4 regions of the Paenibacillus jepli genome follow, and region 3 is predicted to be linked to each of the others. Evidence: riboswitches for the same ligand, from Rfam matches in the RefSeq annotation. Region 3 holds a riboswitch; each other region holds the start of a gene.

Region 1 (4,286 bases), 410 kb from region 3:
ATAGCTATATACTCATTGTAGCCGCCAGGCGGGGTTCGTCAAACCCGGATCAGGAGCGAAGGATCTCCTTGTAGACTTCGATGGCGCGGGCCCGGGAGGTCTTCAGATCGACGATCGCATCCGGCTGCGGACGGTGGATTGCCTTGTCATCAAGATCGGCGAGATGAGGCAGCCAGCGGCGGATGTAGGCGCCGTCCGGATCATGCTTGAGCGACTGGCTGGCAGGATTCATGATGCGGAAGTAAGGCGCCGCATCGTAGCCGAGCGAAGAGCTCCAGAGCCAGCCGCCGCGGTTCTGACAGTTGTCGTAATCCGTGAGCTGGCGGCGGAAATACTGCTCTCCGAGCGTGAACGGACAGAGGAGGTTTTTGGTCAGAAACATGGCGTTGATCATCCGCAACCGGTTGTGCATCTCGCCCGTCTCGTTCAGTTCTGTCATCGAAGCGTCGATAATCGGGATGCCGGTACGCGCTTCCTCCCATGCCTGATAATGATGATCGGATAGGGCAGAGAGGTCGTAGCGGGATTCGTAGCGGAAGAAATCTTCGTTAAAAATAGCCTGGTAGAGATAGAAGTCGCGCCATGCCAGCTGCCGCACCCATGTCTCGCCTTCGTCCTTGTCCGATGCCGCCGCATACGCGGCACGGGCGGACAGGGCGCCGCTGTTCAGATACCGGGCGATCCCGCTGGTGCTGTCCTCTCTGGCGTATCGGTCGCGCCGCGAGGCATAGCTGCCGAGACCTTCGCCCTCTGCGAATTCCGCCAGCTGCGACCAGGCATCTTCGGCTTCATCCCGCTGTTCCTGCAGCTGTTGCCGCAGCTCAGAGGGCAGAGAGAAGGAATCCCACCCATCGCCTGTCAGCTCATCCACCGTGTCAAGGTCCGTCAGCTCGGCCGAAGCCTGTGGGCTGGCATACTGCTGCATATACGAGCGCCATTTATTATAGAAAGGGGTGAAGACCTTGTAAGGCTCGCTTCGCCCCGTATAGCTATGAAAGTCTTCGGGATCGGCCAGCGGCAGGTCGTCGATCAGCACCCAGGGTACGCTGCGGCGGTCCGCGATCTCCTGGATCCGCTCATCACGCGAGTTTGCATAGGGCGTGTAGTCGTTGTGGGCGACGATGCCCTTGATGGGATGCGCCTCCAGGAGGGCGTCTATGACCTCCCAGGGAGCCCCGTACAGCAGATGGAGCGTGCGGCCCGCTGTGCGATACTGCGCCTCCAGCCGGGCCGCCTCGCGGAGGAATCGCCGCCCGCTGTGGGCATCCATCCGGCCGTCCCCGAGCAGTCGGGGGTCGAAGATCAGCAGATGGATGCCGGGCATGTCCCGTTTCTTCAGGGCGTCGAACGCCCGCATATCCCGGATACGCAGATCTTTGCGGTGGATAAACAAGTACAATGATGAAACCTCCTCGAGCGGGGGTCGTATAAACCGACATAAGTTGTTCGGCAGAACAGCTTCCCAAATGATAGATACAAGTATAAGCCAATACACCAGCCGGCGGATTCGTAAACACCGGGAAGGTGACCCTGCGGCGCTCATCTGCGTACAAAAAAGCAGCCGTCTGCGGAAGCAAACAGCTGCTGGGAGATGGGTGCGGGTCTAGGGCCGAGCCTGGCCTGTGATCCGCAGTGCAAGTCGGATTGATGAGATCACACCCCGACTTGGCATGGTTAATCGTTTGTACTGGACTAGAGCCCAGCTACGCGGCGCGCGCCCATGTAGCGCGTATCCCAGTAGGCTTCGCTCAGCTTGCTGATGATGACGCCTTTGCTCGAGGAGGCGTGAGCGAACTTGTCGTCGTCTACGACGATGCCGACATGGGATACGCCCTTGCCGCTGGTGTTGAAGTAGACGATATCTCCAGGCTGGAGCTCGTCGCGCTCGACACCTTCGCCATGCTGCGCCTGACCGCCCGAGGTGCGGGGCAGGCTGATATCGAATTGCTTGAACACGTACGCGGTAAAGCCGGAGCAGTCGAAGCCGCTCGTGGTGTTGCCAGCGTACTTGTACGGCGTGCCGATCAACCCGGCGATCACATCCTCCATCTTGGCGAAGGAAGACGCGGATACGGCTCCTGCTGTCAAACTCATGATCAAGACAAGAGCCGCCAATGAGGTCAACACTTTTCTCAAGCAAAAAGCTCCTTCCGTGCCTACGAGGTTAGCTGAGGGTTCGGTTGAAGGCTCCCTATGGTTCCTCCGGTCAGCCTGCGTAGCAGGCGGCCGGGGATCAATTCACCCGGAATGGGTCCCCCGTTTCCTGATGTCAGGAACTCGGCTTTCTATGTAATACATCGACATTCATTTCGAGGCTTTTTTTAGTTTTCCTGCTTTTGTCACATAATGTTCACAATTGAAAGCGATTTCCTAAGCCTTAATTGGCAGTTTTTGTGTGATCGTGGCATGCAAAATTAAAAAGACATAGCAAAAAATCGCCTTCTGCCGGAGCAGAGAGGCGATGGGTACGATCAGCTCTGCTTGGACTGCCAGAGCTTGTATTGCGATGCGAGTGTCCAGACCCTGATCATGGAGCGGATCAGATAGTAGGTCTGGTGGAAGATCAAGGCAAGCAGGCCGGCCCATATAAGCGAGACTGAAGAGGCCGCCAGTCCGATCCCCGCCCCGATCCCCCACATGATCACCGTGATCATAGCGAGCGGCAGGAAGGCGCGGACGGAATGCAAGGTGCTGCCCAGTACTCCTGACCCGGAGGCGACCCCAAACTGCATCGAGAGAAAGAGCAGATGCAGCAGCAAGCCCCAGAGCAGCCAGCCGGCTGCGTAAGGCGCTGCGGCCGTAGCGGCTTCCGTCAGCGAACTGCTGGAGAGCAGCAGCTGCAATCCGGCAGGCAGCAGCCACCAGGCAGGAGCAAGGGTGAGTATGGACTTGATCCAGTAGAGCAGTGTAATCTTCTTCCAGCAGGTCCGGATGCCTTGGAAGAACCGGGTGCCGCTCTCCTCGGTGGCGTGGGTCAAGGAGTAGAGCAAGCCGCTCTGAATCAGCGGCGTAAGCAGCATGCGGAGCAGGATCAGGATGCCGAAGGTGAGGAGATAGGGCTGGATCAGATCGGTCTTGAGCAGCTGGAACTGCGCTTCCATCAAGAAAACTTTTACTGCCTGCTCGGATGGGAGCGTATCGGGATAACGCTTGAGCAGCGGGATGAAGGTGGCTTCGACATAACGATAGAGTCCGAAGCCCCACAGCAGCTGGTACAGGAACAGGAAGATAACGATATAAAAATGCTTGACGGCCAGACGCCAGCCTTGTCGGATATGTTCTTTCATGTTCTGCCTCCTCACCAGCCCAAGGAGCCGAACAGCCCCTCGATGAATTTGACGATGCCGAGATTCCAACGGGTGCCGCTGCGACCCGGCAGCTCGGCTTTCATATAATTGTTGATCCGGTTGTTGTCGAGAACGATCGTATAGCCGGGATCAACGGCGGCCCATTCCAGCGGAGCGCTATGGGTGATTTTATATTGTATATGCGTCTCCTGCGCGTCCCATATCTTCTCGACCGTTTTTCCGTCCCGGAATTGGAGCAGGATCGGCACTTTATCATAGTCGCCGCCCCGCTTGCGGATGAGCACGACCGATTCATACACCTTCTGTTTATCCTCCTTAACGGCGCGTACAGTGATCGATTCAACCGCAAAATCGGCCATTTGCTTGCCATAGATGTATTGGTCAAAATAGGACTTCCAGCTCTGCCTGGTGACTTGCTCGACAACGCGCTGGAAATCGCCGGTGGAAGGGTGCTTGAAGCGGTACCTTTGGAAGTAAGTCCGCAAAATTTTGCGCATCGTCTGCGCACCGACCCGCTGCTCCATGTCGACCAATACCAGCTTGGCCCGCATGTACACATTTTCGGCATAGTGATCATGATCGCGATACGACCAGGACAGCTGCTTGAGCGGCGCGGGGTGGGTCATGTAGCTGGATTCGACGAGCAGATTGGGCAGTACGCCATACTCGCTCTCCATCACCTTGTCCTCCGCATAGGAGGTGAATCCTTCGTCCAGCCAGGCCTCTTCGAACTCGCTGGAAGCAACCATCCCATACCAGTATTGATGGCCGATCTCATGGACGACGACCCGCTCCAGCTCATAACCGGGATTGTCCGTCTCGGCAGCAAACGCGGTGACGAGCGTCGGATACTCCATACCGCCGGCGCCCCCGCCGCCTGCAGGCGGGACTACGATCGAGAGCGTAGAGTAGGGGTACTCGCCGTACCACTGGGCATATTTGGCCAGCGCGGATTTGGCGGCATGCATGTAGCGGTCC
Region 2 (4,286 bases), 820 kb from region 3:
TCTGGACATGGAGTATCCGGCATCCTGGACGCTGCTGCAGAAGGGAGATTTCTCGGAGGCGATATCCAGTCACGGCTGCCCGCATCTGATCAGCTTCATGATCAAGCTTCCCAACGTGCCGACGGACAAATACGGCCTCGCGATGGCCAATATCCCTGCCTGCAGTATCGCGGCCATGATCACGGACAGCGAGCAGCCGGGAGAGGTCATCATCTTGAACCAGGAGCAGCAGATCATGGTTCACCGGGACACCTCGCTGATCGGCACCCGGCTGGCTGATCACCCGGTGCTCGCCTCGGATATCAGCTTTGAGGAGGCCGACGGTCAGCTGCAGGTCGAGCATAATAAGGATCTGTATACGCTGACGTACTACAAGTCATCCTTTAACGATTGGGTCTACCTGTCACTCGTCTCTATCGAAGAGCTGACGAAGGAGTCGCGGCAGATCGGTTGGCTGACCTTGATCATCTGCATCGGGCTGATCGGAGCCTCGATGTTCTTCGTCTGGCTGGTGACACGCAATCTGTATTCGCCGCTGAACCGGCTCGTCCAGACGATCGGCGGGCTTCCCTTTGACCGGGGCGGCGAGCCCAAGAGCGAGGTGCAAGTCATCGAGGAGCACATAAAGCAGCTCTTCCGCTCCAACTCCCGGCTCGAGCATGAAGTGCGCAATCATGCCCAGCAGATCAGCTCGCTGTTCCTTTACCGCTGGCTCAGCAGTACGCTGCGGCCTCAGGAGATCGAGGAGAAGCTGGATTACTTCGGATTCGCGGAGCAGGCCGGCCGCTGGAGTACGATGACGGTGCTGGCGATCCAGGTGGATACACTGGACAATACACGGTACGCCGCCAAGGATATCGAGCTGCTGCTGTTTGCTATTATGAATATCGCCGAAGAGGTCATCTCCAAGGAGAACAGGCTGCCCGCCGTCATTATCGACCGGTCGCTCGTGCTGCTGGTCGGTTTTGAAGCGGCGGACCTGCCGCAGGCGGAGGAAGCGGCGGATGGGCTGGCTGGTCGGGTGAAGGAGCTGGTGGCGCAGTATCTGCAGCTGTCCGTCAGCATCGGCATGGGTCTGCCATTCCAGGATATCCGTCTGGCGTCGCGAGCGTACAGCGAAGCGCTGGAGGCGCTGAAGCACCGGATCCGCCTTGGCAAAGGCGTCATCATCCCGTACAGCAGCGTGAACTCGGGCAAGCCGTCGCTGGTCTACGAATATCCCGACCGCACGGAGCATGAGCTGATGGATGCGATTCGAACCGCCAATGAGGCGGAGGCCTTGCAGCAATTGGGCATCTGGATGGAAGAGGCGAAGCAGGGCATCCGGCATCCGGAGGAATACCAGATCTCATTGGTCCGGCTGCTCAACCGTCTGCTCATCGTGGGACAGGAGGCAGGCGTCAGCTTCAGTCAGACAGGCGTGCACAAGGCGTCGGTATATGAAGAGGTGCTGTCGCTTCATGTCAGCGAGGAGATCGAGGACTGGTTCCGGGAGGGGATGATCACGCCGCTGGTCAAGATCTTCGCCGAGCGAAGCGATTCCCAGGACCGCAAGCTGTCCGAGAAGATTATTGATCTGATCAAGCATCATTATGATGCGGAATTTACATTGGAGGATTGCGCCGCCAGGCTGCACTACAATGCCAGCTATCTGAGCAGCGTCTTCAAGAAGGAGACCGGCTCCACCTTCAGCGAGTATCTGGCGCTCTATCGGCTGCAGATGGCCAAGCAATGGCTGACGGAGACGGAGATGACAGTGAAGGAGATTGCCGACCGGCTCAGATACAACAACTCGCATAATTTCATCCGCTCCTTCCGGAAGCAGGAAGGAATGACGCCGGGGCAATACAGGAGCAGCTTCTCGCTGCGGAATAAATAGGAGGCGAGTTGGGAGAAGAGACGGGTGCTGTACAGGGGTGCCATGCGGCAGTGCCCGTCTCTTGCTGCGGGATAACGTTTATACGCCTACACTGGCAGGCGTCAATACGTCATTGCGCTCGACGGAGACGACATGCAGATCGATATCCTCGATCTTCTTGAGCAGCTCATTGACGATGGAGCCTTGCGTAATCTCCTGCCAGCGCGTTTGGCCGCACTGTCCCAGGATCAGCTGGGTGATGCCGTGCTCTTTGGCCGTCTTGGCGATCAGTTCGGTGATTTTCAGATGTTCCGGCTGTTTGACGATCAGCGTTGCGCCCTGCTCCGAGCATTTGGCTTGCCAGGAGGCGATCCGGGGCTGCAGGTCGACCTGGGATTTGCCCGCCGGCGTGACGGCCAGCACATAAAGCGGCGATTCGAGCACCTCTGCCAGCTGGCTTCCGCGGTCGATCAGCCGTTCTCCGTTAGGTCCGCAAGAGATGCATACCATCAGTTTTTCTTCGTTAGTCATTGTCTTCTAGCTCCTTTGTGTAATGTCTGACATGGGATGACGAATCTATAATTACCTGCGCTCCTGGTTTCATCATAAAGAACCCTGGGAGCAGAGAAGTCTGCTCCCAGGGCTCGTTTAAATACGAGTGGGAGTTGCTCTCTCTCAATACGCTTACGAGGTTAGCTGTCGGATTCGGGTTTGAGAGTACCCGTCCTGGAAAGGATTCACCCCTGACAACCGCTTTGGCGGCTATCGATGGTTCCCCCGTTCCCTGCATGCAGGGATTCAGCGTCTTTTCTATGCAATTGGGAATGGAATTAATCTTACTCTTGGCATCTTACTCCTGTTTTCGTGCGTTGTAAAACCCATTTTCGGTGATTTTAAGTCAAAATTCGTTCATTCCGGCCGATGTAAGCGCATTAATCGGTTCAAGCCGTATGCTGACGGGCCAAAATCTTCGTCAAGCTCTTATCTATACCATTCCCTAATTATGTTCCTTGTAATCGTCAAGTTCCCGATTAAAATCGAAGCCCCTGCCAAAGGCTTCTGTTAAATGAACCGCCAATTGCACTTGCAAATAATCCTCGAAACGATTGAAATCCAACCCCAGCATTTCTTCGATTCTGCCGATGCGCTGATAGAGGGTGTTAATATGCACATGGAGTTCAACTGCGCTCTGTTGGGCCGATTGGTTCGTCATCACATAGATGCGCAGTGTCCGCAGCAGCTCCTCGCTATGGCGGTGGGTGCGAAGGGGCATAAGCAGCTGTTCCGTGAATCGCGCCACCTCTTCGGGGTGTCGATTGAGGAATAGGCGGTTGACTCCGATCCGCTCATACCGCATGACCTTGCTGTGGCCGCTCTTCTCCATATAGGCTAACGCTTGGAGTGCCTCTTCATGGCTCCTCGCCACATGCGCCGCGCCGGTTCCGGCAGTCCCCAGACCCGCCTTCAAGCGGATGCCATTGAACCCCTCGTACGGGGCGATCAAAGATGCTAATGTGCGCTCGCAAGCATCGCCTTGGGACTCGTCTTCGAGATTTGCCGTCAGGATGATCTTGTCATGAAAGCCGAACAGCAGGCCGCTTTGCCCGAGCGGCGAGCGTCTTATCCGGGATGCGATGCGATGGATGGCGACGTTCAATGACTGCAAATCGCCGTAAGCAGATACTTCTACGGCAATTACCCTCAGCGGCTTTTCCCAATGCAGTCCCAATGCTCTGCCTTGGGCCAGCAAGGGCGCGCTTTCTTTCTGATACAGCAATTGATTGAAATAATCGTAGGTTTTCTTGTAGAAGATCTCCGCCACGCTCATCCGCTTCACCAATTCCAGTGCCAATACGGCATCCGACTGCTCCAGCGCAATGCGTTCAAGACGCTCGGGCGCAGTCGCGGTCTGAAGAACAAGACAGCCCAGCAGTGTCCCGTGGCCGAGGATTGGATGCAGGTATAACGACTTTTCGCCTTGAGCGTTGTCCCACACCTTCGCTTCGAGGGGCGTCGTACGCCGGCCAAAGAGCCAGGTAATCTCCTCTACGCCGATAAGAAGGGGAGCGTGCGTGTCGGGGTAGTGCTTCAGCTCAAGCATATCGACAAACGACAGACGCGGCTCGACCAGCTGTTGCAGTTCGTTCAGGATCGGCGCGAGGCCTCTATCCTGCAGCGACAGACGCGTCAGCCTCTCGTGGATCTCATTGCGCTTGGCCAGGTACGTATTTTGCGCTTTCAACTGCTCGCTTAGCGCGGTCACCTCCTGGAGGCGCAGCTTGACTTCCTCATGCAGCCTGGCGTTGCGGATCGCAACGCCGGCCTGGGCGGCGAAGGTCTGCAGCAGCTTCATGTGACGGCTCGTTACGGTTCCTTCTTTGTGCAACTGGTACACCGTCATCACCCCGAGGCGAGTCCCTTCCACGGA
Region 3 (4,286 bases):
TCTACTTGGGGGGTATCAGCCAGGATATCCCGCAGAATCGGGATCAGCCGCCTGTCGATCTCGACTGCCGTCACCTTCCCTGCAACTGCCGCCAGTTCCTGGGTCAACGCACCGATGCCGGGTCCGATCTCCAGTGCGCCTTTCGTCTCGTCCAGCCCGGCGCTCTCGACGATCTTTCGCAAAATATTGGGATCGATCAGGAAATTCTGACCGAGACTTTTTTTGAATGAAAACCCGTACCGCTTAATAATCTCCTGCGTTCTTCTGGGTGTACCGATCCCTGTCAGGATCTCCTGCTGCTTGTCCATCCGATCAGTCCTCTCTTTGACTCGGCTGCATGCTCTCTAGCTGCGCATACGCTTGGATAAACTCCGCTTTGGAGATCATAAACGTGCTGCAACGCTTGAAGAACTGCTTGCCGTTGGCATATCCGATACCGAGCAGATTGCCCATGATCAGTCTGCGGGAAGCCGCCTCGGGATGTACGATAAGTCCGGCAGCGATCAGATCATCCCAAGTAATCTCGGGCACTCCGTCCGTCACCTCGGTGCGCACCTGGCTGAGAGCTCGCCGGATGGCCTCCGGTTTGGCGTTCTCCACGCCGATATCCCCTTTGTACAGCGCATCCTCCTGGGGGAGGAAAGCATGCTTGCATCCGGGCACGCGTGCAGCTACGATTTTGCGGATGCGCTCCCCGGCATGATCCGGATCCGTAAAGATAATGACGCCCCGACGCTCCATCGCGAGTGCCACCCGCTTCAACACGGCCTCGCCGATCGCCGAACCGCCGGTCTCGATCGTCTCGGCCTCTACCGCCCGCTTGATGGCTACAGTGTCGTCCTTGCCTTCGACGACGATAATTTCCCTTATCATATTTTATCTCCATCTGCATCTGATTTTGGATTAGACCATGTCCTTCTGAAGAAGAGGTTATAGACTGCCCCTTCCTTTGGACAAACATGCAAAAAGAAGAGGGGTCACCTCTTCTTATGATGGCATATTTGCATGTAAAAAGCGATATGATTAAAGCAAATGCACGGTGCTAGCTAGCCTTGGGCTTGTTGGGACCGATCACGTGAACGGTATACCCCTTCTTGCGGCCAAACTTCTTGGCATAGGATTCGCTCTCGTAATAAACATCGATCTTGTTGCCCTTGATCGCGCCGCCGGTATCTTCCGCGCGTCTTAAGCCGATGCCCTCGATATATACCCACCAGCCGATCGGGATGACTTTGGGATCCACAGCGATGGTGCGCCCTTCCTGGACCTTCGAGCCCGAAGCGGTGATGCCGTATTGCGGGTGACCCTTACTTTTTCCAGTCGATGCCACATGAGCGGTATAAGCAGTCAATGTGACATTCTTCAACGTCTTTTGGGCCTGGAACGAATAGTCCTTCGTGCTGACCGATTGTGCCGATTCCGAGGCAGGCGACGAGAGGACGCTCACCTTCGGTTCCGGCTTTTTGGTTCCTACGGCGACGACCTGCTCGACAGCAGACGTCTCCATCGATTTCAGGATCATCTTCTCAGACACCAGTTGACCGTCTTCATACACTTTCTCAAACTGCTTGACGAGCAGTCCGTCCTGTCCGGCCTGGATGACCTTCTGTTTGCCTTCTGCCAGCTCAGGATCTTCTTTCTGGACGACCTTAAACGGCATTTTATGCTGGGTAGTCTCCACTTCCGTGTCGACCCGTACGACCGATACCGTCACGTCCGAATCGATCGGCGTAGACAGTGCGGGATGTACTCTATCTTGTTCGCGGATGGGAATATTAAAAGCTTCCATCGCGTCTTTGACGGTTTTCTCCGTGGTGAAATACGTATTGGACTTCCCGTCCGCTTGAACGGTGACCGCTCTCGCATGGTCGATCACGACCTGGTCTCCATCCTTGATCGAGGCATTCGTCGGCAACGACAAAACGTCGTGCGGTCCGATCTCGATCGACTGCTCCGCCAGCAGACGGTCCAATGACCACTGCTTGGTCGATACGATCTGCTCCTGTCCATTGACCACTACCGATACGCTCTTCTCTGCCGTACCGTACAGCAACACCAACAACATGAAAGTCATAGCGATTGAAATGATCGCACTCAGAAGAATCAAACGCAGGTTTTCATGCTTCCATCGCAATGCGAAAGACATGCTGGATGATCGTTTACCATGGGTATCCTTGATTTGGAACATGCCCACTTCCTCGGTCCTCCTTCATAGCCGCCGCCTGTGAACTTACGCATGATACTTGGCGTGACTATCTTAGAATAGCGTGCAAGCACGCACTTCCAGTGTCCTCGTATACCCCACCTCCATAAAACACCCTATGTCGAGGCTTTACGCAATATTCAAATCTTAGACGACTCTAATCTTCCAAGATGCGAAAAGGAAGCCTTTCGACAGAGGATCTGTTTCGTGGCTTCCGGATGAATAGAGATTCATACAGAATGGGGTTTACACGAGTTTGATCTCTCTTTGGACGCTGACGAGGTTAGCTGACGGGTTCGGACATGAGAGTCGCCCTATCGGAAGGTGCCGGTTTCGACGATTCAGCCCTTCACGAATTCACCCCAAGGAAGAAAACCGGGCAGTCGCAAGTGGGATAGCAGACTGACGATTTTGGTTCCCCCGTTCTTCAAATCGAAGATTAAGCGAAACTGGAAATTGGATACATTACTCAAGCTCTGAGAAGAATCATACCTTCTTTGTACCCTCATTGTAAAGATCGCTTAAAAGACGATTTTAACGAATTTTTAGGAAAATCACCGTCTTATCCCGGGATTTTTCGGTTGAAAGAGACTTTTTTCATACGATTCGTTCGAAATCCTAGCGATTTTGGCCTTTTTCAGCCTAATCGAAAACAATTCTCAGCGTTCTCGGTCGTAATTTTTGAAATTTCTTCCAATGTTTTTCCTTTCATTTCCGCTGCAGCCTCAGCTACCAGTCGCACATAGGAGGGTTCATTCCGCTTTCCTCGAAATGGATGAGGAGCCAGATAAGGGCAATCTGTCTCGATCAAAAGCCGGTCCAGCGGAACGTTCTTCAACACCTCTTTAGGAACCCTGGCATTCTTAAAAGTAACGGGACCGCCGAGTGAAATATAGAAGTTCATATCCAGACATTGGCGAGCCGTTTCCCAGCTTCCGGAAAAGCAATGCATAACCCCGCCGATTTCCTTCGCATTCTCTTCTCTAAGAATATTGACGATATCCTCGTGTGCGTCACGATTATGGATAACCACTGGTTTGCCGACCTTCCTGGCCAATTGCAGCTGCTCCCGGAACACCCTTTTTTGGACATCTTTGGGAGAGGTGTCCCAGTGATAATCCAGTCCGATCTCGCCGATCGCCACCACCTTCTCATGACGCATAAGCGAAGCAATCCAATCGAGATCCTCCGGCTTCATGTGGATGCTGTCGACCGGATGCCAGCCCACTGCAGCATAGATAAAATCATAGGTTTCGGCAAGCTTCAGAGTGGTGGGAATCGTCTCACGGTTGAAACCGATATTGATCATCCGGTCGATCCCCGCCTCCCTTGCTCGACTTATCGTTTCTTCACGGTCAGCCTCGAAAGCTTTTGCATCCAGATGCGTGTGTGTGTCGATAATCATGACGAATTTCGACCCCTTTCTTCTATTATTACAGTTTTTTAATCTAGGCCGAATAAGACTCTCGTTTCATCTGACAAGAGGTGCGCTTTTTCACGCAGCAGCTCTTCCGGAAAATAGAGATGATACTTGCCGTGATGCAGTCCGGTAATCGAGGTGACGATGTCGGATTTTCCCGATATTTCAGCTAATTGGTCGTCCCCACTCAGCATCAGGATCGGCGGTTTTTCTTCACCATCACCTGTACCTGGACGGTATACATCATAAGAAAGATCATACGGAAAATCAATCTCCAGATGGTAGTCCGGATGCAGTCCCGCCCTCTCCAGTTCCCTGCGGATCATCGACCAGCGAGCTTCATCGGGCTCGGTCACGGTTATATACTTGTATAAGCGACGGTGCAGGAACCGATGGCACAGATCGGACAAGATCGCATCCTCCTCCGAGACCCACTCCATAAAGATCGTCTGTACCATGGCTTCGTCCAATCGAAAATAATCCTCGATCTCCAGGGTGCCTTGCAGGAGGCTTTCGAATGGCCTCATCATTGTTCGGAATGGGTACCTACCCACATAAAGTTCCTTTGCTCTTCGAAAAATCTGTCTAAGGATAATCTCTGAACTGCGTGTAACCGGATGGAAGTAAACCTGCCAGTACATCTGGTATCGGGACATTAAGTAA
Region 4 (4,286 bases), 3.2 Mb from region 3:
CAGGATTAAAGTTAATCCTTTATATCGTTGCTTCAACTGTTATCGGTTGCGTACCACTTATGTATCATGGAAACTTCGACATCTCATTTCTTCTATCCTTTGTTGCAGCCGGGTTCACATACTACTTGTTCGAGCGCTTGTTTGCAAAGGTTATGCAAATTCATAGATTAAGAAACTAAATATAGAGGAGAGTGAATGAAAATCAACAAGAAAAAAGCAACCTTTCTATCGATCATAATCATTTTGCTAGCTGCATTTATATACAGCTATTATTCTTATAGTAAGCTTAAATTGTCCAATCAATATGAAGACGTATTTTCTGGAAATTTGCTAGCTGTTGTCGGCTATAATGAAGCATTTGATATGGCAGACATAACGCCCTTCGAATGGGATAAAATGATCGTGTTTTCTCCTTATACATCAAGAGATGAAATGGAAAAAACGGTGGGACGTGAATGGACGACCTACTCCTATATTGGTTATTATCTATTTCAAAAGACCTCTCTGGGGGACTATCCCTTAAGTGACGATTCGGTTAATAAAATTATTTTTATGCACGGAGATGAAATCATACTTGATGTAACCTTCAATCGAAATCAAGTGGATGTCACCCAAATTAGTCAGATCATCCATCGAGAAGAAGCAGCGTTTTCAATTGAAGAGATGGTATTAAAACAAAATCCTTCGAGGGAGTAGATGACATTGCCGAAATCCTCAGATGAAATGGTTGAAGAATACAAGTCGTTTATTCATTTCGTCGAAGATCTTAGATCGATTAGTGAAGCGAACTGGAATAGACCCCTTGCTGAAGGCAAGTGGACTTTGAAAGATGTGATCAGTCACATCATGTTATGGGATCAATACTTTTACGACGAAGGTATTAAAAAGATTAAGCTCGCAGAGCCGGTTACTGTAAAGCATCTGGACTTTAATGAATTCAATGCGAATGCTGTCCAATACGCAAAGACTCAAACAAAGAACGAAATATTAGACCAATGTATCCATAACCGGAAACAGATTATAGACGCTATATCCGGTCTCGCTGAGGAAGAGTACACCAAAGCATATAAAGACGGTGAGAAGAAGAAGTTCTCGATTAGAGGATTTCTACGAGGGTTTATCCCGCATGATAGACACCATAAAAAGCAAATTGAAACGTTTATCAAGACAATATCAGCTACTCAATAAAAAATCAGCGCGGGGAGGATTCAGCGTGGCATATGATTTCAACCAGCACTTAAAGATGTTATGTCTCAACCTCTATATGAATTCAGTGCAGTTACTTTGGGCTTTGGTAAACGTATCAGGATACCGGCCAACTTGAACTGTTCATCTGCCGATCACCATTTGATGCGCAAGCGTGAATTGATCGAGCGACGTGATTTTCACTTTTCCGTGAATCAAGCCACTGATCACCAAGCGTCTGTGCGGAAGGAAGGCCGCTAAAAAATGAGCGAAGCGCTGAAAGCGGCCATGGAATAATGGTTGGGTATGATGCCCCTCGCGTGAATCACAATTTATTCCTGAAATTAATCAGTCCAGCTTCTTTCAGCGAGGTAAACGCAATTACGAGAAGCGGACCTACGAGCAGACCGACAACGCCCAGGAGACTGGCCCCGAGATACATCGAGATCAAGGCGGCAAGCGGAGACATTCCAATATGCTGTCCCATTACCTTGGGCTCCACGGTCCTGCGAATCAGCAGAAGAATGCCACCGAGAATGAGCAGGCGCACTCCCATGGATGGATCGCCCGTCAATAGTTTATAGATGCCCCATGGCGCCAATATGACGATGGAACCGATCAGCGGAATAAAATCAATGATCCAGATAATGATGGACATGGTCAAAGCCAGCTCAGGCACGATGATCAGCAAGCCTATCAATGAAACGGCAAAGATCGGGATGCTGACGATAAACTGGGCTTTCAAAAAACCGAATGTGGCTCTGGAAAACCGGTTAGCAATAAACAGGACGCGGGTCTTGGTCTGCTCGGACATCATCGATAACAGGCCTTCTTTCAATCGAGGGAGGTCGAGCATAAACAGGAACAAGGTAATCAAGAAAACCAGGAAAGACAGCAGGAATCCGGGAGTCCCGGAAATAAACCCGGTCACGAAAGAGATCAGATCGATCTGACTTACACTGCTCCTGATGTCATTGAAATACCGATTGGCCTCTTGGTTCAAGGCTGCGATCAATTCCTGAGGATAATTAGCGGTATACTCCTCCAGTGAACTTAACCAGTTGCTTGAAATTAAGTTTAACTGCTGAATATAGTTCGGCAAATTATCAAAAAACCGGATGCCAAAATTAATAATCACGGTTATCACCGTATACATCGAGAGCAGCAAGATCAAAACGAACAGAAAGAAAACGATCAGAGTGGAAAAGAAATGGCTTATTTTCATATATTTTTGACACCAGCCGACAAGTGGCGACAGCATCATGGAAACCAGCAGAGCAATGATGATCGGTTGCGACACCGGCCATATAAAATAAATAAAGCCCAACAGAAGCAGGATCAGAACCAGACGGCCTAGATTTTTCCGAGTTAGCAACTTTACCATGGACGTCTCTCGCTTTCTCATTTTGAAATCATCTGCGTACCATAGGCAACAAAAAAAACCACGGAGCAGAGAATATCTGCTGCCGGGGTTTTGACATGTCAAATAACATGCATGGGGCTGCATTTCTCTCTCAAACACCTACGAGGTTAGCTGTCGGGTTCGGGCCTGAGAGTGCCCGTCTGCTTCTTCAGACATCGTGCAGATTCACCCCATTGAAACCAAATTGGTCTCATGTGGTCCCCCCGTTTTCCAAAACGGAAATTCGGCATCTCTATGCGGTTATTAGTTTCTATCAAGGAATACTACGCCTATTCCTGATAAAAGTAAAGTTAAAGCAGGAATGGATTCAAAGCTAGGCTGATCAAATGAGTCCAGTCCATCGCAGCAATTAGAAATGGGGTGAGCAGGCGACGCAAGGCAAGCAAAAGCCTGACCTTGATGTCTAGCAAGGACAGGCTCTTTGCGAGAGCAGGCGCCGATTACCTGGATCACTGCCTGCATTAAACGAAATAACAATCCGACTAGTGATCCGCAATCTCCGCATAGATCTCGTCATCGAGATCCAGCTTAATGGCGGAGCGGAACACTCTGCGGTCGTAGTGGTTGTACATGTATTGCTCGATAGCTTCGAGCAGATTGGACTCGATCAGGTACTGACTTCGTCCCTCGACCCAAGCCTCGGCGGTGAAGCCGGTATCTTCATCCCAGGCCAGTTGCACTTCCACTGCGGTCGGTTCGACGCGGCGGCGGTCGGCGAGATGGTAGCAGACGGCGTTGATGACTTCATCCATCGACAGGCGAGTCATGGTTAGTAAGGTCTCCGCTGGTCATCGACTCTTCTGCGGTTGTTGCGGAAGTAGTGGATGATGCCGCGTACGGCAACGATCAGCAGGAAGATGGCAAATACGTTAACGAGCAGTCCCAGCATCTCGCCGAAGAAGCCCATGCCGCCGAACATCCCACCGAACAGCATGCCGGCCAGACCGCCGATCATGAGGCCTTTCATCAGGCTGCCGCCGCTGAAAAATCCTGGCTTGGCCGCTGCGCCTGTTCCTGTTGTATTCGAGGTGTTGCGCGTGTTGGCTGCGGCTCCGGAGTCACTGCGGGTCTCGGTTTGCTTGGGTGTCTTGGTCACGCTCTGCTTCGGAGACTTGAATCCGCCGCCGCGTTTCGCATCGGCAATGTCGGCTGCGCCAAACGCCAGGAACAGCGTAAACGCGATCATAACTAACAAACTTCTTTTCATGTACTGGTTCTCCTCCTGATCTAATTTAGCAAGGACGTTGCCTTCTTCATCAATTACGTCTAAGATAGATGAAAGTTTCACTTTTTTTTGGATCTTTTTTTGGGATGTTCCCAAGCTCGAAAGGAGCGCATCATGAAGCCGTCCAGCCCCGAGATCTACCCGGATAATTATATACAGTACCTGATCGAATTTCACGTCACCCGAGACTACTTTGAATGCCATGAGCTGCTCGAAGAATACTGGAAAGAACAGCCCGGCGACCACCCGCTCTACAACACCTGGGTCGGCCTGATCCAGATCGCGGTCAGCCAGTATCACCTGCGACGCACCAATCGGCGCGGCGCCAGGCTCATGCTGGAGCAGGCGCTGGATCGCCTGACGCCCAACAAGCTGGACCAGCTGGGACTCGATGGCCCGGCCTTGATGGAGCTGCTGAAGCAGCGGCTGCGCCAGATCAAGGATCTGAATCAG

The links. Region 3 has a riboswitch for cyclic di-AMP ahead of ABC336_RS14785 (resuscitation-promoting factor). Riboswitches for the same ligand answer to the same signal wherever they lie in the genome.
Region 1: it holds a riboswitch for cyclic di-AMP, as region 3 does, so the genes downstream of both, ABC336_RS13105 (C40 family peptidase) here and ABC336_RS14785 (resuscitation-promoting factor) in region 3, are expected to answer to the same signal.
Region 2: it holds a riboswitch for cyclic di-AMP, as region 3 does, so the genes downstream of both, ABC336_RS11115 (adenine nucleotide alpha hydrolase family protein) here and ABC336_RS14785 (resuscitation-promoting factor) in region 3, are expected to answer to the same signal.
Region 4: it holds a riboswitch for cyclic di-AMP, as region 3 does, so the genes downstream of both, ytvI (sporulation integral membrane protein YtvI) here and ABC336_RS14785 (resuscitation-promoting factor) in region 3, are expected to answer to the same signal.

Annotation. Positions count from the first base shown of each region.
Region 1 covers NZ_JBDFMD010000001.1:2,949,967-2,954,252, reverse strand. The annotation lists gene ABC336_RS13110 (cryptochrome/photolyase family protein) at 50-1,399, opposite strand; gene ABC336_RS13105 (C40 family peptidase) at 1,693-2,127, opposite strand; cyclic di-AMP (ydaO/yuaA leader) riboswitch at 2,140-2,293, opposite strand; gene ABC336_RS13100 (hypothetical protein) at 2,472-3,287, opposite strand; gene ABC336_RS13095 (M1 family metallopeptidase) at 3,299-4,286, opposite strand, start outside.
Region 2 covers NZ_JBDFMD010000001.1:2,533,212-2,537,497, reverse strand. The annotation lists gene ABC336_RS11120 (helix-turn-helix domain-containing protein) at 1-1,879, shown strand, start outside; gene ABC336_RS11115 (adenine nucleotide alpha hydrolase family protein) at 1,958-2,389, opposite strand; cyclic di-AMP (ydaO/yuaA leader) riboswitch at 2,524-2,672, opposite strand; gene ABC336_RS11110 (helix-turn-helix domain-containing protein) at 2,856-4,286, opposite strand, start outside.
Region 3 covers NZ_JBDFMD010000001.1:3,356,029-3,360,314, forward strand. The annotation lists gene rsmA (16S rRNA (adenine(1518)-N(6)/adenine(1519)-N(6))-dimethyltransferase RsmA) at 1-308, opposite strand, end outside; gene rnmV (ribonuclease M5) at 313-873, opposite strand; gene ABC336_RS14785 (resuscitation-promoting factor) at 1,043-2,194, opposite strand; cyclic di-AMP (ydaO/yuaA leader) riboswitch at 2,460-2,659, opposite strand; gene ABC336_RS14790 (TatD family hydrolase) at 2,841-3,608, opposite strand; gene ABC336_RS14795 (HD domain-containing protein) at 3,647-4,286, opposite strand, start outside.
Region 4 covers NZ_JBDFMD010000001.1:130,111-134,396, reverse strand. The annotation lists gene ABC336_RS00655 (hypothetical protein) at 196-696, shown strand; gene ABC336_RS00650 (DinB family protein) at 697-1,188, shown strand; gene ytvI (sporulation integral membrane protein YtvI) at 1,511-2,569, opposite strand; cyclic di-AMP (ydaO/yuaA leader) riboswitch at 2,690-2,847, opposite strand; gene ABC336_RS00640 (YxcD family protein) at 3,091-3,375, opposite strand; gene ABC336_RS00635 (hypothetical protein) at 3,378-3,815, opposite strand; gene ABC336_RS00630 (DUF309 domain-containing protein) at 3,948-4,286, shown strand, end outside.